One region of the Pseudomonas sp. HD6422 genome, then DNA from elsewhere that is predicted to be linked to it. Evidence: predicted binding sites of a transcription regulator. Region 1 holds the regulator's gene; the other holds the start of a gene.

Region 1 (7,213 bases):
TATGGGCAAGCTGATCAATCGGCAGATGTTCGATTCGCCCAAAGCCCTGGCCGTGTCCGGCGCGCTGATGGTGGTCATGGGCTTGGTGCCAGGCATGCCGCACATCGCCTTCCTCAGTCTGGGCTTGCTGGCGGGCGGCGGTGCCTACCTGGTGTGGAAGAAGCAACAGGCGACCAAGGCGGCGGCGCAAGCCGAAGCCAAGCGCCAGCAGGATCTGCTGCCTTCGCCGCAGCGGGCGATGGAAACCAAGGAACTGGGCTGGGACGATGTCACCCCGATCGACATGATCGGCCTGGAAGTCGGTTACCGGCTGATCCCGTTGGTCGACCGCAATCAGGGAGGTCAACTGCTGGCGCGGATCAAGGGGGTGCGCAAGAAGCTGTCCCAGGACCTGGGCTTCCTCATGCCGACCGTGCACATTCGCGACAACCTCGACCTGCAACCCAGTGCCTATCGCCTGACGCTGATGGGCGTGATCCTCTCCGAAGCCGAGATCTACCCGGACCGTGAGCTGGCGATCAACCCAGGTCAGGTGTTCGGCACGCTGAACGGCATTGCCGCGCGTGATCCGGCGTTCGGCCTGGAGGCGGTGTGGATCGATGTCGGTCAGCGCGCCCAGGCGCAATCGCTGGGCTATACCGTGGTCGACGCCAGTACCGTGGTCGCCACCCACCTCAATCAGATCCTGCAGAAGCACTGCCACGAACTGATCGGCCACGAAGAGGTTCAGCAATTGCTGGCGGTATTGGGCAAAGCTTCGCCGAAACTGGCCGAAGAGCTGGTGCCGGGTGTCATTTCGTTGTCGGGGCTGCTCAAGGTACTGCAAGCGCTGCTCGCCGAGCAGGTGCCGGTGCGAGATATCCGCAGCATTGCCGAAGCCATCGCCAATAACGCTGGCAAGAGTCAAGATACCGCCGCGCTGGTCGCCGCAGTGCGCGTCGGATTGTGTCGCGCCATCGTGCAAAGCATTGTCGGCACTGAGTCCGAGCTGCCTGTGATCACCTTGGAGCCAAGGTTGGAACAGATTTTGCTCAATAGTCTGCAAAGGGCCGGACAAGGTCAGGAAGAAGGTGTTCTTCTGGAACCGAGCATGGCCGAAAAGCTGCAGCGTTCGTTGATCGAAGCGGCCCAGCGTCAGGAGATGCAAGGCCAGGCGGCCATCCTTCTGGTGGCAGGCCCGATCCGCGCCATGCTGTCGCGCTTCGGTCGCCTGGCCGTACCGAATTTGCATGTTCTGGCGTATCAGGAAATACCGGACAACAAGCAAGTCACCATCGTTGCCACCGTGGGCCCAAATGGCTGAGGTAGTGGGTTATGCAAGTTAAGCGTTTTTTCGCCGCCGATATGCGCCAGGCCATGAAGCTGGTTCGTGATGAGCTCGGCTCCGATGCCGCCATCATCGGCAACCGTCGCATCGCCGGTGGCGTCGAACTCACTGCCGCGCTGGACTACAAGCTGTCGGCCCTGGCGCCGCGGGTACCCAATGCCGAGCTCGAGGAAGAGCTGCGCAAGACGCAGTCGCGTATCGCCTCGGCCCAGGCCGAGTTGGCCAGCCGCGAAGGCGAGGCCTTGGGGAACCGCCAATTGTTCGCCGGCCAGTCGCTGACCGCCGCCGAGCCGTTGATCGAGCCCCATGTCGATGAGCCGGTGGCACCAGCGCCGGCACCGGCTGCGGCGGTCGACCCGCGTCTGTTCGATGCCATGCGCTCGGAGCTCTCGGGCCTGCGTGAACTGCTCGAAGTGCAGCTCGGCTCGCTCGCCTGGGGGCAGTTGCAAGGCAATCAGCCGCAGCAGGCCAACCTCTGGCGGCGCCTGTTGCGCATCGGCCTGTCCGGGCCGATCGCCCGACAACTGCTCGATCTCACCCAGGGCATCGAAGAGCCGCGCCAGGCCTGGCGCATGCTGCTGGCACACCTGGCGCGGATGATCGAAGTGCCTGAGGTCGAGCCGATCGAAGAGGGCGGGGTGATCGCCATGGTCGGCCCGGCCGGCATGGGCAAGACCACCACGCTGGCCAAGCTGGCGGCGCGCTATGTGCTCAAGTACGGCCCGGCCAATGTCGCGCTGGTGAGCATGGACAGTTTTCGCATCGGCGCCCAGGAGCAGCTCAAGACTTTGGGCCGTATCCTCAACGTGCCGGTCACCTATGTCGATCCGGGCGAGTCCTTGGCCCAGGCCCTGGAGCCGCTGCTGCGCAAGCGTGTGGTGCTGATCGACACCGCTGGCCTGCAAGCCAGCGATCCGGCTCTGCGTATGCAACTGGAAACCCTGGCCGGGCGTGGCATCGCTGCGAAGAATTACCTGGTACTGGCCACCACCAGCCAGAAGCAGGTGCTGACGGCCGCCTACCACAGCTACAAGCGCTGCGGCCTGGCTGGATGTATCCTGACCAAACTCGATGAGACGGCGAGCCTCGGCGAAGTGCTGAGCCTGGCCATCAGTCATGAACTGCCCGTGGCCTATCTGACCGATGGCCCGCGCATTCCTGACGACCTGCACTTGCCGCGCAAGCACCAACTGGTGAGTCGCGCCGTCAGCGTGCAGATGCAGGACGAGCCCAGCGAGGAGGCCATGGCCGACATGTTCGCTGATCTCTATCACAACCCGCGCCGTGCGGGTTGAAGGCAAGACATGTGCAAGACAGCTATACCAAAGTACCTACACCCAGGGGCCTGCACGCTTGCCCCTCGTGTGGCCCAGGTCCAAGCGAGACAAGGTAAATAACAGATATGGGTAGCATGCACCCCGTACAGGTGATCGCCGTGACTGGCGGCAAAGGTGGCGTCGGCAAGACCAATGTTTCAGTGAATCTGTCACTGGCATTGGCCGAGCTCGGCCGCCGCGTCATGCTGCTGGACGCCGACCTTGGCCTGGCCAACGTCGACGTGCTGCTGGGGCTGACCCCCAAGCGCACCATCGCCGATGTCATCGAAGGCCGTTGCGAACTGCGCGATGTCCTGCTGCAAGGTCCCAACGGTGTGCGCATCGTACCGGCGGCCTCGGGCACGCAAAGCATGGTGCACCTCGCGCCGGCCCAGCACGCTGGCCTGATTCAGGCCTTCAGCGAGATCGGCGACAACCTCGACGTACTGGTCATCGACACCGCTGCCGGTATCGGTGACTCGGTGGTCAGCTTCGTGCGGGCCGCCCAGGAAGTGCTGCTGGTGGTGTGCGACGAACCCACCTCCATCACCGATGCCTACGCACTGATCAAGCTGCTCAACCGTGACTATGGGATGAGCCGTTTCCGCGTCCTGGCCAACATGGCGCAGAGTCCCCAAGAGGGGCGCAACCTGTTCGCCAAGCTGACCAAGGTGACCGATCGCTTCCTCGACGTGGCCCTGCAGTACGTCGGCGCCGTGCCCTACGACGAATGCGTGCGCAAGGCGGTGCAGAAGCAGCGCGCGGTCTACGAGGCCTTCCCGCGCTCGAAATGCGCCTTGGCGTTCAAGGCGATCGCGCAGAAGGTCGACAGCTGGCCGCTGCCGGCCAACCCGCGTGGCCATCTGGAATTCTTCGTCGAGCGCCTGGTGCAACCCAGCAGCGCGGGGCCGGTGTTATGAACGCCAGCGGCTTCAAGATGTACAGCAAGGCGTCCAAGGATGCCCAGTACGAGCTGATCGAGCGCTATGCGCCGCTGGTCAAGCGTATCGCTTATCACCTGCTGGCACGCCTGCCGGCCAACGTCCAGGTCGAAGACCTGATTCAGGCCGGCATGATCGGCCTGCTGGAAGTGGCCAACAAATACGATGCCAGCAAGGGTGCGAGCTTCGAAACCTACGCTGGCATCCGCATCCGTGGGGCCATGCTCGACGAGGTCCGCAAGGGTGACTGGGCACCCCGCTCGGTGCACCGCAACACTCGCATGGTCAGCGACGCGATGCGCGCCGTCGAAGCAAGAACGGGACGTGACGCTAAAGATCACGAGGTTGCTGCCGAACTCCAATTGAGTCTCGATGATTACTACGGGATTTTGAACGATACCTTGGGTAGTCGCCTGTTCAGCTTCGACGACCTGTTGCAGGACGGCGAGCACGAAGGGTTGCATGAGGACGGCGCCAGTGGCCAGGTCGAGCCTTCGCGGGATTTGGAAGAAGAGCGCTTCCAGGCTGCCCTGGCCGATGCCATCGCCAACCTGCCGGAGCGCGAGCGCCTGGTGCTGGCGCTGTACTACGACGAGGAGCTGAACCTCAAGGAAATCGGTGAGGTGCTGGGGGTCAGCGAATCGCGTGTCAGCCAGTTGCATAGCCAGTGCGCCGCGCGTCTGCGCAGCCGCCTTGGAGAATGGCGGGCACGTTGAGCCCGGGGTCGTTGCAGTCGTTTGCCGTTGTACCGAATTGATTGAGTGCGTGCTCGCAGGCGAGCGCGTTTGAGACTGCTTGGAGGTCTAATTGAACAAAGACATGAAAATCCTCATCGTTGACGACTTCTCGACGATGCGGCGGATCATCAAGAACCTGTTGCGTGATCTGGGCTTCACCAATACCGATGAAGCCGATGACGGCACCACGGCGCTGCCGATGCTCGAAAGCGGCCACTACGACTTCCTGGTGACCGACTGGAACATGCCGGGTATGTCCGGTATCGACCTGCTGCGCAAGGTGCGCGCTCACGAGCGCCTCAAGGGCATGCCGGTGCTGATGGTGACTGCCGAGGCCAAGCGCGACCAGATCATCGAAGCGGCCCAGGCCGGCGTCAATGGTTATGTGGTCAAGCCGTTCACCGCCCAGGTGCTCAAAGAAAAGATCGAGAAGATCTTCGAACGCGTCAACGGCTGAGTCACGTCAGGGGGCGCCATGGAACCATCACATTCGTCTTTGGGGGAGTTCGAGTCGACCCTGAAGAAACATGCCGAGGAATTGGTCGAGAGCCTGGAAAAGGGTCGTTTCGGCGATGCGGTGCAGCTGATTCACCAGCTGAACCAGACCCGCGACCGCGGCCTGTACCAGGAAGTCGGCAAGCTCACCCGCGAGCTGCACAGTGCGATCGTCAGCTTCCAGATCGACCCGCGCATGCCGCAGGCCGAGGAAGTTTCGCAGATCACCGACGCCACCGAGCGCCTGTCCTACGTGGTGAAGCTCACCGAGGGCGCCGCCAACCGCACCATGGATCTGGTGGAGCAGGGCACTCCGGTGCTCAACGAGCTGGCGGCCGAGGCGCAGAACCTGAGTGTCGATTGGCAGCGTTTCATGCGCCGCGAAGTCGCTGCGCCGGAGTTCCGTGACCTGGTCAAGCGCGTCGACAGTTTCCTGACGCATAGCGCCGAGGGCAACCGCCAGGTCGCCGGCTACCTCAACGACATTCTCCTGGCCCAGGACTACCAAGACCTCACTGGCCAGGTGATCAAACGGGTCACCGCATTGGTGACCGAAGTCGAAAGCAATCTGCTCAAGCTCGTGCTGATGGCCAGTCAGGTCGACCGCTTTGCCGGTATCGAACATGACCATCAACAGCTGCGCGCTGAAAAAGATCAAGAAAAACATCCGACTCGGGGTGAAGGTCCGCAGATTCATGCCGATAAGCGTGAAGACGTCGTATCCGGTCAGGATGACGTCGACGATCTGCTGTCCAGCCTGGGTTTTTAAGGAGCACGTTTAATGAGCTTCGGCGCCGATGAAGAAATCCTTCAGGATTTCCTGGTAGAAGCCGGCGAAATTCTTGAGCAACTGTCCGAGCAACTGGTCGAGCTGGAAAGCCGGCCCGACGATGCCGACCTGCTCAATGCGATCTTTCGCGGTTTCCACACTGTAAAAGGGGGCGCCGGCTTCCTTCAGCTCAACGAGCTGGTGGAGTGCTGCCATATCGCCGAGAACGTGTTCGACATCCTGCGCAAAGGTGAGCGCCGGGTCGACGCAGAACTGATGGACGTGGTGCTTGCCGCGCTCGATACGGTCAACAGCATGTTCGGCCAGGTGCGCGAGCGCAGCGAAGTGACCCCGGCCACCCCGGAGCTGCTGGCGGCGCTGTCGCGCTTGGCAGAGCCAGCTTCGGCCGACGAGGCCCCCGCGGTCGCCGAGCCCGAGGCTGTACTCGAGGCCCCCGCAGCGCAAGAGGACATCACCGACACCGAGTTCGAGCAACTGCTCGACTCGCTCGATGCGGTCAAGGCCGAAGCGGCTGCTGCTGAGCTCACGCAGGGCGAGGCTGCCGGTGGCGAAGGTGACGAAATCACCGACGCCGAGTTCGAGTCGCTGCTCGACCAGTTGCACGGCAAGGGTCAGTTCAGTGCCGAAGCGGTCGCCAGCGAGTCGCCCGCGGTCGCCAAAGAGCCGGCCAGTGACGAGATCACCGACGAAGAGTTCGAGTCGTTGCTCGACCAGTTGCATGGCAAGGGCACCTTCCAAGCCGATGCCCTGACGACGGCCAGCGCCGCAACGGCAGAGCCCGCTGCTGGCGGTGACGAAATCAGCGACCATGAATTCGAAGCGCTGCTCGATCAATTGCACGGCAAAGGCAAGTTCTCCGGTGAGGCGGTCGCAGCGCCGGCGCCTGCCGCCGTGGCCAGCAAGCCCCAGGCCAAGCCTGAAGCCAAGGCCGAGCCCAAGCCTGAACCCAAGCCGGCTGCTACTGCTCCGGCAGCGGTCGCCAAGCCTGCTGCGCCGGCCCGTACCGCTGCGCCGGTGGCGGAAAAGCCGGTGGCCAGCGAAGCGGAAACCACCGTACGGGTCGATACTGCGCGCCTGGACGAGATCATGAACATGGTCGGCGAACTGGTGCTGGTGCGTAACCGCCTGGTGCGCCTGGGCCTGAACAGTGGCGACGAGGCCATGTCCAAGGCCGTGTCGAACCTCGACGTGGTCACCGCCGACCTGCAGACCGCGGTCATGAAGACCCGCATGCAGCCGATCAAGAAGGTCTTCGGGCGCTTCCCGCGCCTGGTTCGCGACCTGGCCCGCCAGCTCAAGAAAGAGATCAACCTGGAACTGGTCGGCGAAGAAACCGACCTCGACAAGAACCTCGTCGAGGCCCTGGCCGACCCGTTGGTGCACTTGGTGCGCAACGCCGTCGACCACGGTGTCGAGATGCCCGAAGAGCGCGAGGCCTCGGGTAAACCCCGGACCGGTCACGTGGTGCTCTCGGCGGAGCAGGAAGGCGACCATATCCTCTTGTCGATCTCCGACGACGGCAAGGGCATGGACCCGAACGTGCTGCGCGCCAAGGCCGTGGAAAAGGGCCTGATGGACAAGGACGCTGCCGACCGCCTGAGCGAATC
Region 2 (7,213 bases), on a different contig from region 1:
TTCGACAAACCCTGCAGCCCACGTATATCCAGGCCTCCGCGGCTTTGGTCAAAAACTGATCAAATGCTCTTGCTGGCCGAAACAGACGAGTGATTTCAGTAGCTTGACTGGATTATCCACAGGGAGTAAAGCGGGGGTGGGCGGATGTGCACAGCATACATTGCGCAATCTGTGGTTAAGCTGTGCGAAGCCTTTGGATGGCCATGTAAAAACGCCCCGGCTGACGTGTCAGCCGGGGCGCTCCTGTGTTGCCCTCTGCAGTTATTGCGCTACGACTTCCTTGAGGTAAGGCGCAGGCTCGGCACCGAGGTTTTCCAGCACACGCTGGCTGTACCAGTCGATGAAGTTCACTACACCAAACTCGTAGGTCTTCGAGTACGGGCCGGGCTGATAAGCAGTGGAGTTGATGCCGCGTTGGTTCTCTTCAGCCAGACGGCGGTCCTGGTCGTTGGTGGCGTCCCACACCTTGCGCATGCGCTCAGGGTCGTAATCGACACCTTCCACAGCATCCTTGTGCACCAGCCACTTGGTGGTGACCATGGTCTCCTGGGCGCTGATCGGCCATACGGTGAACACGATCATGTGATCGCCCATGCAGTGGTTCCACGAGTGCGGCAGGTGCAGGATGCGCATCGAGCCCAGGTCCGGGTTCTTGATGCGGCCCATCAGCTTCTGGCAGGCCTGCTTGCCGTCCATGGTCATCGACACGGTGCCCTTGAGCAGCGGCATGCGCACGATCCGGTTACGCAGACCATGGCTCTTGTGCAGGTATGGGATCTTCTCGGCTTCCCAGGCGGCGGCGGAGGCGGCCACGTGGTCCTTGAAGGCCTGGTCGGCGCGTGGATCGTTGGTGTCGTCCCATTCCAGCAGGGTCTGCAACAGCTCCGGGTGGGAACCGTTGCAGTGGTAGCACTCGCGGTTGTTTTCCAGCACCAGCTTCCAGTTGGCCTTTTCCATCAAGGTGGTCTGTACGGCCACCTTGGTGTTCTCCATGTCGTACGGTTCCATGTAGTGGTCCAGGGTGGCCAGGAACTCGTCGATGGCAGGCGGATTCTCGGCCAGGCTGATGAAGATGTAGCCACCGGCTACCTTCACGTTCACCGGCTTGAGGCCGTACTGATTCATGTCGAAGTCGCTGCCCATCTCGGTGCCGGCGAACAGCAGGCGCCCGTCGAGCTCGTAGGTCCACTGGTGGTACGGGCAGACCAGCTTGGCCACCTTGCCCTTTTCGCTGACGCACAGGCGCGAACCGCGGTGACGACAGACGTTGTGGAAGGCATGCACCTTGCCTTCGGCCCCGCGCACCACGATGATCGGGTTCTTGCCGATCTGTAGGGTGATGTAGTTGCCCTTGGCCGGGATCTCGCAGGTCATGCCGGCGATCAGCCATTCCTTGTGGAAAATCTCCTGCATGTCGATCTGGAACAGACGTTCGTCGGTGTAGAACGGCTGGGGCAGCGAGTAGGTGCGCTCGCGGGTCTGCAGCATCTCGGCGGTGGCCTTGCGTGCAGGTTCCAGTGGATCGCCCAGGCTCAGGGTTGCGGTGACGTCCATCGTGTATTCCTCGGGGCCGTGTACGGCCGGCAAAAGGTGGCTAATCGTTGTGGTGGTGCCGCAAGGCTGTCGTTTGAAAACAGCGGTTTCTTTTGCCGAGGAGTGTGCGTCCGAAGACGCCCCGAACCGTATCCATGGGCGACATGGCCGATTTGAATTACGACGCGCCAGACCACGTATCGCGGGGCTGGTCGCGATAAGCACGCCGATGTCGCTGGCAGGAATGTACATCGCTCTCGGGTTGCGCATCATCACAGCCAGAAAAAGGCCAATCGTTGGCTGCTGGAGAAGAACATGTCCGATACATTCCTCAATCCGGTCACTACCCAGACCTGGGCCAACGGCCGCCACATCGTGCGCTGCGTCAAGGTCATCCAGGAGACCTGGGACGTGCGCACCTTCTGCTTCATGGCCGACCAGCCGATCATGTTCTTCTTCAAGCCAGGGCAGTTCGTGACCCTGGAGCTGGAGATCGAAGGCAAGCCGGTGATGCGCTCCTACACCATTTCCAGCTCGCCGTCGGTGCCCTACAGCTTCTCCATCACGGTCAAGCGGGTACCTGGCGGGCAGGTCTCGAACTTCCTCCACGACACCATGCATGAAGGCCTCGAGGTGCCGGTGCACGGGCCGGTAGGGTTGTTCAACGCCATCGACTTCCCGGCCGGCAAGGTGCTGTATCTTTCCGGCGGTGTCGGCATCACTCCAGTGATGTCGATGGCGCGCTGGTTCTACGACACCAACGCCAACGTCGACATGGTCTTCGTGCACAGTGCCCGTTCGCCCAAGGACATCATCTACCACCGCGAGCTGGAGCAGATGGCTTCGCGCATCCCCAACTTCAGCCTGCACATCATTTGCGAAAAGCACGGGCTGGGCGAACCCTGGGCGGGCTATCGTGGCTACCTGAACCAGCGGTTGATGGAGCTGATCGCCCCTGACTACATGGAACGCACCATCTTCTGCTGTGGCCCGACCCCGTACATGACGGCGGTCAAGCGCATGCTTGAGGCGGTCGGCTTCGACATGAACAACTACCACGAGGAGTCGTTCGGCGCGACGCCTGCAGAAGCCAAGGCCGACGCGGTGGAACATGCCGAGCAGGCTGCCGACGCGCCGGAAGTGGACGTCTCCGAACTCAACCTGGTGGAATTCATCGGCAGCGAGAAGAGCATCCGTATCGCCCCCGGCGAAACGGTGCACGCGGCGGCTGCCAAAGTCGGCCTGATGATTCCCAAGGCCTGCGGCATGGGCATCTGCGGCACCTGCAAGGTGCTCAAGCTTGGCGGCGAAGTGGAGATGGAGCACAACGGCGGCATCACCGAGGAAGACGAAGCCGAGGGTTACATCCTGTCGTGCTGCAGCGTGCCGAAGGGGGATGTGCGGATCGATTACTGATCCTGGGATGCATGGGGCTGCTTCGCAGCCCATTCGTGGGGAAAATCGGGACGCCGAACCGCCGCTCCCACAGGAATTGCGCTGAGCCTGTGGGAGAGTCTGCCAACATCCAGAAAGCATTCTCCGTCTCATGTCGTTGATCCCTCGGCTAGGGTCTATCCCGTGCTTTGATTCAGGGACATCACATGGACCGTGCCCAATCCTGCCTTCTACGCCGTGGTCGTTTCTCCCAGCCAGGTGGTATTTACCTGCTGACCACGGTAACTCACCAGCGAAAGCAGATCTTCACCCAGCTCCAACTCGCTCGCAGCGTCATCCAGCAATTCAGGCTGGCTGAAATCGATGGACTTTGTCACTCCCTGGCGTGGGTGGTGATGCCTGACCATGTGCATTGGTTGATCGAATTGCGAGACGCCACCCTTTGCTGCTTGATGCGCAGGTTCAAGTCACGCAGCAGTCATGCGCTGTATCGGCAAGGCATGCGCCGCGAAAGAATATGGCAGCCGGGCTATCAGGACCGGGCATTGCGTCGGGAAGAGAGCGTGTTGAAAGTTGCGAGGTACATCGTTGCCAACCCAATAAGAGCCGGATTGGTTGGCCGGGCAGGCGACTATTCGCATTGGGATGCTGTTTGGCTCTGATGACGCCTTCATGGGGCAAGTCGGAGCGCCGAAAACTGTGGCCTGTGGGAGCGGGCTTGTCCCGCGAATGGGGCGACGCGGTGGATGGCACCGGCTTCGCCGGTGTTCGCGGGACAAGCCCGCTCCCACAGATTTCGGCTAAATCAATGAGTTGTGTTTTGTTCTGCGGATGGGCCGCAAAGCGGCCCCGGCGTTCTCGGATCAGGTCCGGAACCGCGCCACCAAGCCATTCAGGTCGACCGCCAGGCGCGACAGCTCGGTACTCGCCGCGCTGGTCTGATGCGCGCCGGTCGCGCTCTGCACCGACAGGTCGTTGATGTTCACCAGGTTGCGGTCCACCTCCCGCGCCACCTGGGCCTGCTCTTCCGCCGCACTGGCGATCACCAGATTGCGTTCGTTGATCTGCGCCACTGCCCCGGCAATGGTATCCAGTGCCATACCGGCACCCTTGGCGATGTTCAGGGTCGATTCGGCGCGCTCGGTGCTGGTGCGCATCGACGCGACTGCCTCCTCGGTGCCGCCCTGGATGCTGCCGATCATGCGCTCGATTTCGCTGGTCGACTGCTGGGTGCGGTGAGCCAATGCTCGTACTTCGTCAGCCACCACGGCGAAGCCACGGCCTGCCTCGCCTGCCCGTGCCGCTTCGATTGCCGCGTTCAGAGCCAGCAGGTTGGTTTGGTCGGCCAAACCGCGGATCACGTCCAGCACCTTGCCGATGTCGCGCGACTGCTCGGCCAGGTGGGTGATCAACTTGGACGTGCCCTGCACGTCTTCGCTCATGCGTTCGATGGCGCCGACCGTTTCCATGACCAGGTCACGTCCGTCGCCGGCCGAGCGGCTGGCTTCGCTGGACGCTTCCGAGGTGCTGACGGCGTTGCGTGCGACTTCTTCCACGGCACTGGTCATTTCGGTGACCGCAGTGGCGGCCTGCTCGATTTCATTGTTCTGCTGTTGCAGGCCGCGGGCGCTTTCGTCGGTGACCGCGTTGAGCTCCTCGGCAGCGGAGGCCAGCTGGGTGGCCGAACCGGAAATCTGGTGCAGGGTCTCGCGCAACTTGTCCTGCATGCGGGCCATGGCACGCAGCAGGCGTGCAGCTTCGTCGGTGCCGTCTGCGCTGATGCTGTGCGTCAGGTCGCCATCGGCGATCTGCTCCGCAGCTTTGAGCGCGTCGTCGATCGGCTTGACGATGCTGCGGGTCAGCAGGAAGGCGCAGAGGAGGGTCAGCACTGTGGCGGCCACCAGCAGGCCGATGACCAAGGCAAAGGCGGCGTTGTACTGGCTGGCCGCCGTGGCGTTGGTTTCGCGGGTCTGATCGGTGTTGATCCGCACCAGGTTGTCCATCACCTGGTTGATTTGCTCGGAGTTTGCCTGCACTTCGGTGTTGATCAGCGCGCGCAGCTCTTCAAGCTTGTCGGCCTGGCTCAAACTGCGCATGCGCGATTCGAGCTGGCGGTACTGGGTGAGCAACTGCTCGTATTGGTCGTAGGCCGCCCGCTCATCGCTGGCGACGATCAGCGGCTCGTAGGTGCGCCGGGCTGTGTCGATCTGGCCGTTACGCTGCTCCATCAGCCTGAGGATATCCTGCTGGCTCTGCGCCTCACGGTTGAGCAGCAGGCGGAAGGACAAAGTGCGCAGACGCAGGTTCAGTGCGTTCAAATCGTCCAGGGCCTTGATGCTCGGCACGCTGATCTGCTCGATGGTGACACCAGCCTGTCGGATGTTGCCCATCTGCATGAGCGAGAAGATACCAAGGCCAAGCATCAGCACGCCGATCAAGGCAAACCCCAGCAGCGCACGCGGGGCGATATTCATGTTGCGTAAGGACATGGAAAGGAATCCAGGCAATGGAGAGGGAACGCGATCCATGCGACGAAATGAGACCCAACTCGCTATCGGTCGGGGGCGTCGAGTCTTGAGGCTCTGGCGGATGAAAATAGGAGGCAGCTATCCAAATACTCGACCAGCGGTTGACCAAGGTCGGAACAAGGTGGTGTTGAGCCTGTCAATCTGCGCAGGCTTTTGCCTTGAGAATCCGATATTTAATGGCGGGGGTTCGCGCTTTTCTTTATCGTGTGCGCCCTTTGCAACAACCGAGACCTGCCCCCATGTTGGAAGCCTCCCTGAATCAACTCGAGCAACTGGTCAGCGACCTGATGCACAAGAACGCTCAACTCACCGAGCAGAACACCGCCCTCGGCCAGGAACTGGCCCAGGCCAAGGAAGAAAACGAAAACCTGCAGCTGTCGTTGATGGAGCAGGAAGAGAAGCACGGTGCCACCGCCGCGCGTATCCAGGCGCTGGTCGAGCGCGCCAGTGCAGGCGTCGTCGGCGCATGAGACTGCAAGCGCAGCCGATCAATGTCGTGTCGATCCTGGGCAGCGACTATTCGATCAAGGCGCCTGAAGGTCAGGAGGAAACCCTGGCGCAGGCGGTGCGGATGCTCAACACCGCCCTGGCTGAAACCAAGCGTCAGTATCCGACGCTGATTGGCGACAAGTTGCTGGTGCTGGCGGCCCTGAACCTGTGTTCGAAACAGGTGGAGCTGCAGAAGGAACACCAGCAGACCCTCGAGCGTACCCAGGCTCAGATCGATGCCACGGTAGACGCCATCGTTCGGACCATCGCCGAGTCCTGATCGATAGCCGGGAGCGCATAGCGTCCCCGGCAAACTTTCAGGTGCCGAGGATGCTGCGGATATCCGCCGCCAGCTCCCGCACCCGTGCCTCTTGGGTATCCCACGAGCACATGAACCGCGCACCGCCGCTACCGATGAAGGTATAGAAGCGCCAACCCTTGCCGCGCAATGCGTCCAAGGCGGCCTCCGGCATTTGCAGGAACACCCCGTTGGCTTCCACCGGGAACATCAGCTCGACCCCGGGCAAGCCTTTCACCAACGACGCCAGCAGTTGCGCGCAGTGGTTGGCATGCGCGGCATGGCGCAACCAGGCGTCGCCTTCGAGCAGGCCGACCCAAGGCGCCGATAGAAAGCGCATCTTCGACGCCAGTTGTCCTGCCTGTTTGCAGCGATAGTCGAAATCCTCGGCCAGGGAGCGGTTGAAGAACAGGATTGCCTCGCCCACCGCCATGCCGTTCTTGGTGCCTCCGAAGCACAGCACATCGACGCCCGACTTCCAGGTCAGCTCCGCCGGAGTGCAGCCAAGGAAGGAGCAGGCATTGCTGAACCGAGCGCCGTCCATGTGCAGGTTCAAGCCCAGATCCTTGCAGGTGGCGCTGATCGCCTTGAGCTCGTCGGGACGGTACACGGTTCCCACTTCGGTAGCCTGGGTGAGGGTCACAACACGCGGCTTGGGGTAGTGGATGTCCTGACGTTTGAGCGCTACTTCGCGGATCGATTGCGGCGTCAACTTACCGTGGGTGCTGGCGGCGGTGAGCAGTTTCGAGCCGTTGGAGAAGAACTCCGGCGCGCCGCATTCGTCGGTTTCGACGTGGGCCGTCTCGGAACAGATCACGCTGTGATAGCTCTGGCACAGCGAGGCCAGGGCCAGCGAGTTGGCGGCGGTACCGTTGAAGGCGAAGAACACCTCGCAGTCGGTTTCGAACAATTGCCGGAAGTACTCGGCAGCACGCTCGGTCCACTGGTCGTCGCCATAGGCGCGCTCATG

Evidence for each region. Region 1 encodes FliA, which starts transcription of late flagellar genes. Its sites were predicted from a motif close to CTAAAGTTTNNNNNNNNNNNGCCGNTAA; they were not measured.
Region 2: a site for FliA is predicted at 5,480-5,507, ahead of KY379_RS05305 (methyl-accepting chemotaxis protein). Genes of this name have one in related genera too.

Annotation. Positions count from the first base shown of each region.
Region 1 is NZ_JAHWIW010000032.1:9,327-16,539, reverse strand. It holds gene flhA (flagellar biosynthesis protein FlhA) at 1-1,303, shown strand, start outside; gene flhF (flagellar biosynthesis protein FlhF) at 1,315-2,622, shown strand; gene fleN (flagellar synthesis regulator FleN) at 2,721-3,563, shown strand; gene fliA (RNA polymerase sigma factor FliA) at 3,560-4,300, shown strand; gene KY379_RS21160 (chemotaxis response regulator CheY) at 4,404-4,778, shown strand; gene KY379_RS21155 (protein phosphatase CheZ) at 4,797-5,585, shown strand; gene KY379_RS21150 (chemotaxis protein CheA) at 5,598-7,213, shown strand, end outside.
Region 2 is NZ_JAHWIW010000005.1:152,623-159,835, reverse strand. It holds gene gbcA (glycine-betaine demethylase subunit GbcA) at 262-1,554, opposite strand; gene gbcB (glycine-betaine demethylase subunit GbcB) at 1,849-2,949, shown strand; gene KY379_RS05310 (REP-associated tyrosine transposase) at 3,135-3,590, shown strand; gene KY379_RS05305 (methyl-accepting chemotaxis protein) at 3,792-5,417, opposite strand; gene KY379_RS05300 (hypothetical protein) at 5,696-5,926, shown strand; gene KY379_RS05295 (cell division protein ZapA) at 5,923-6,225, shown strand; gene KY379_RS05290 (threonine aldolase family protein) at 6,263-7,213, opposite strand, start outside.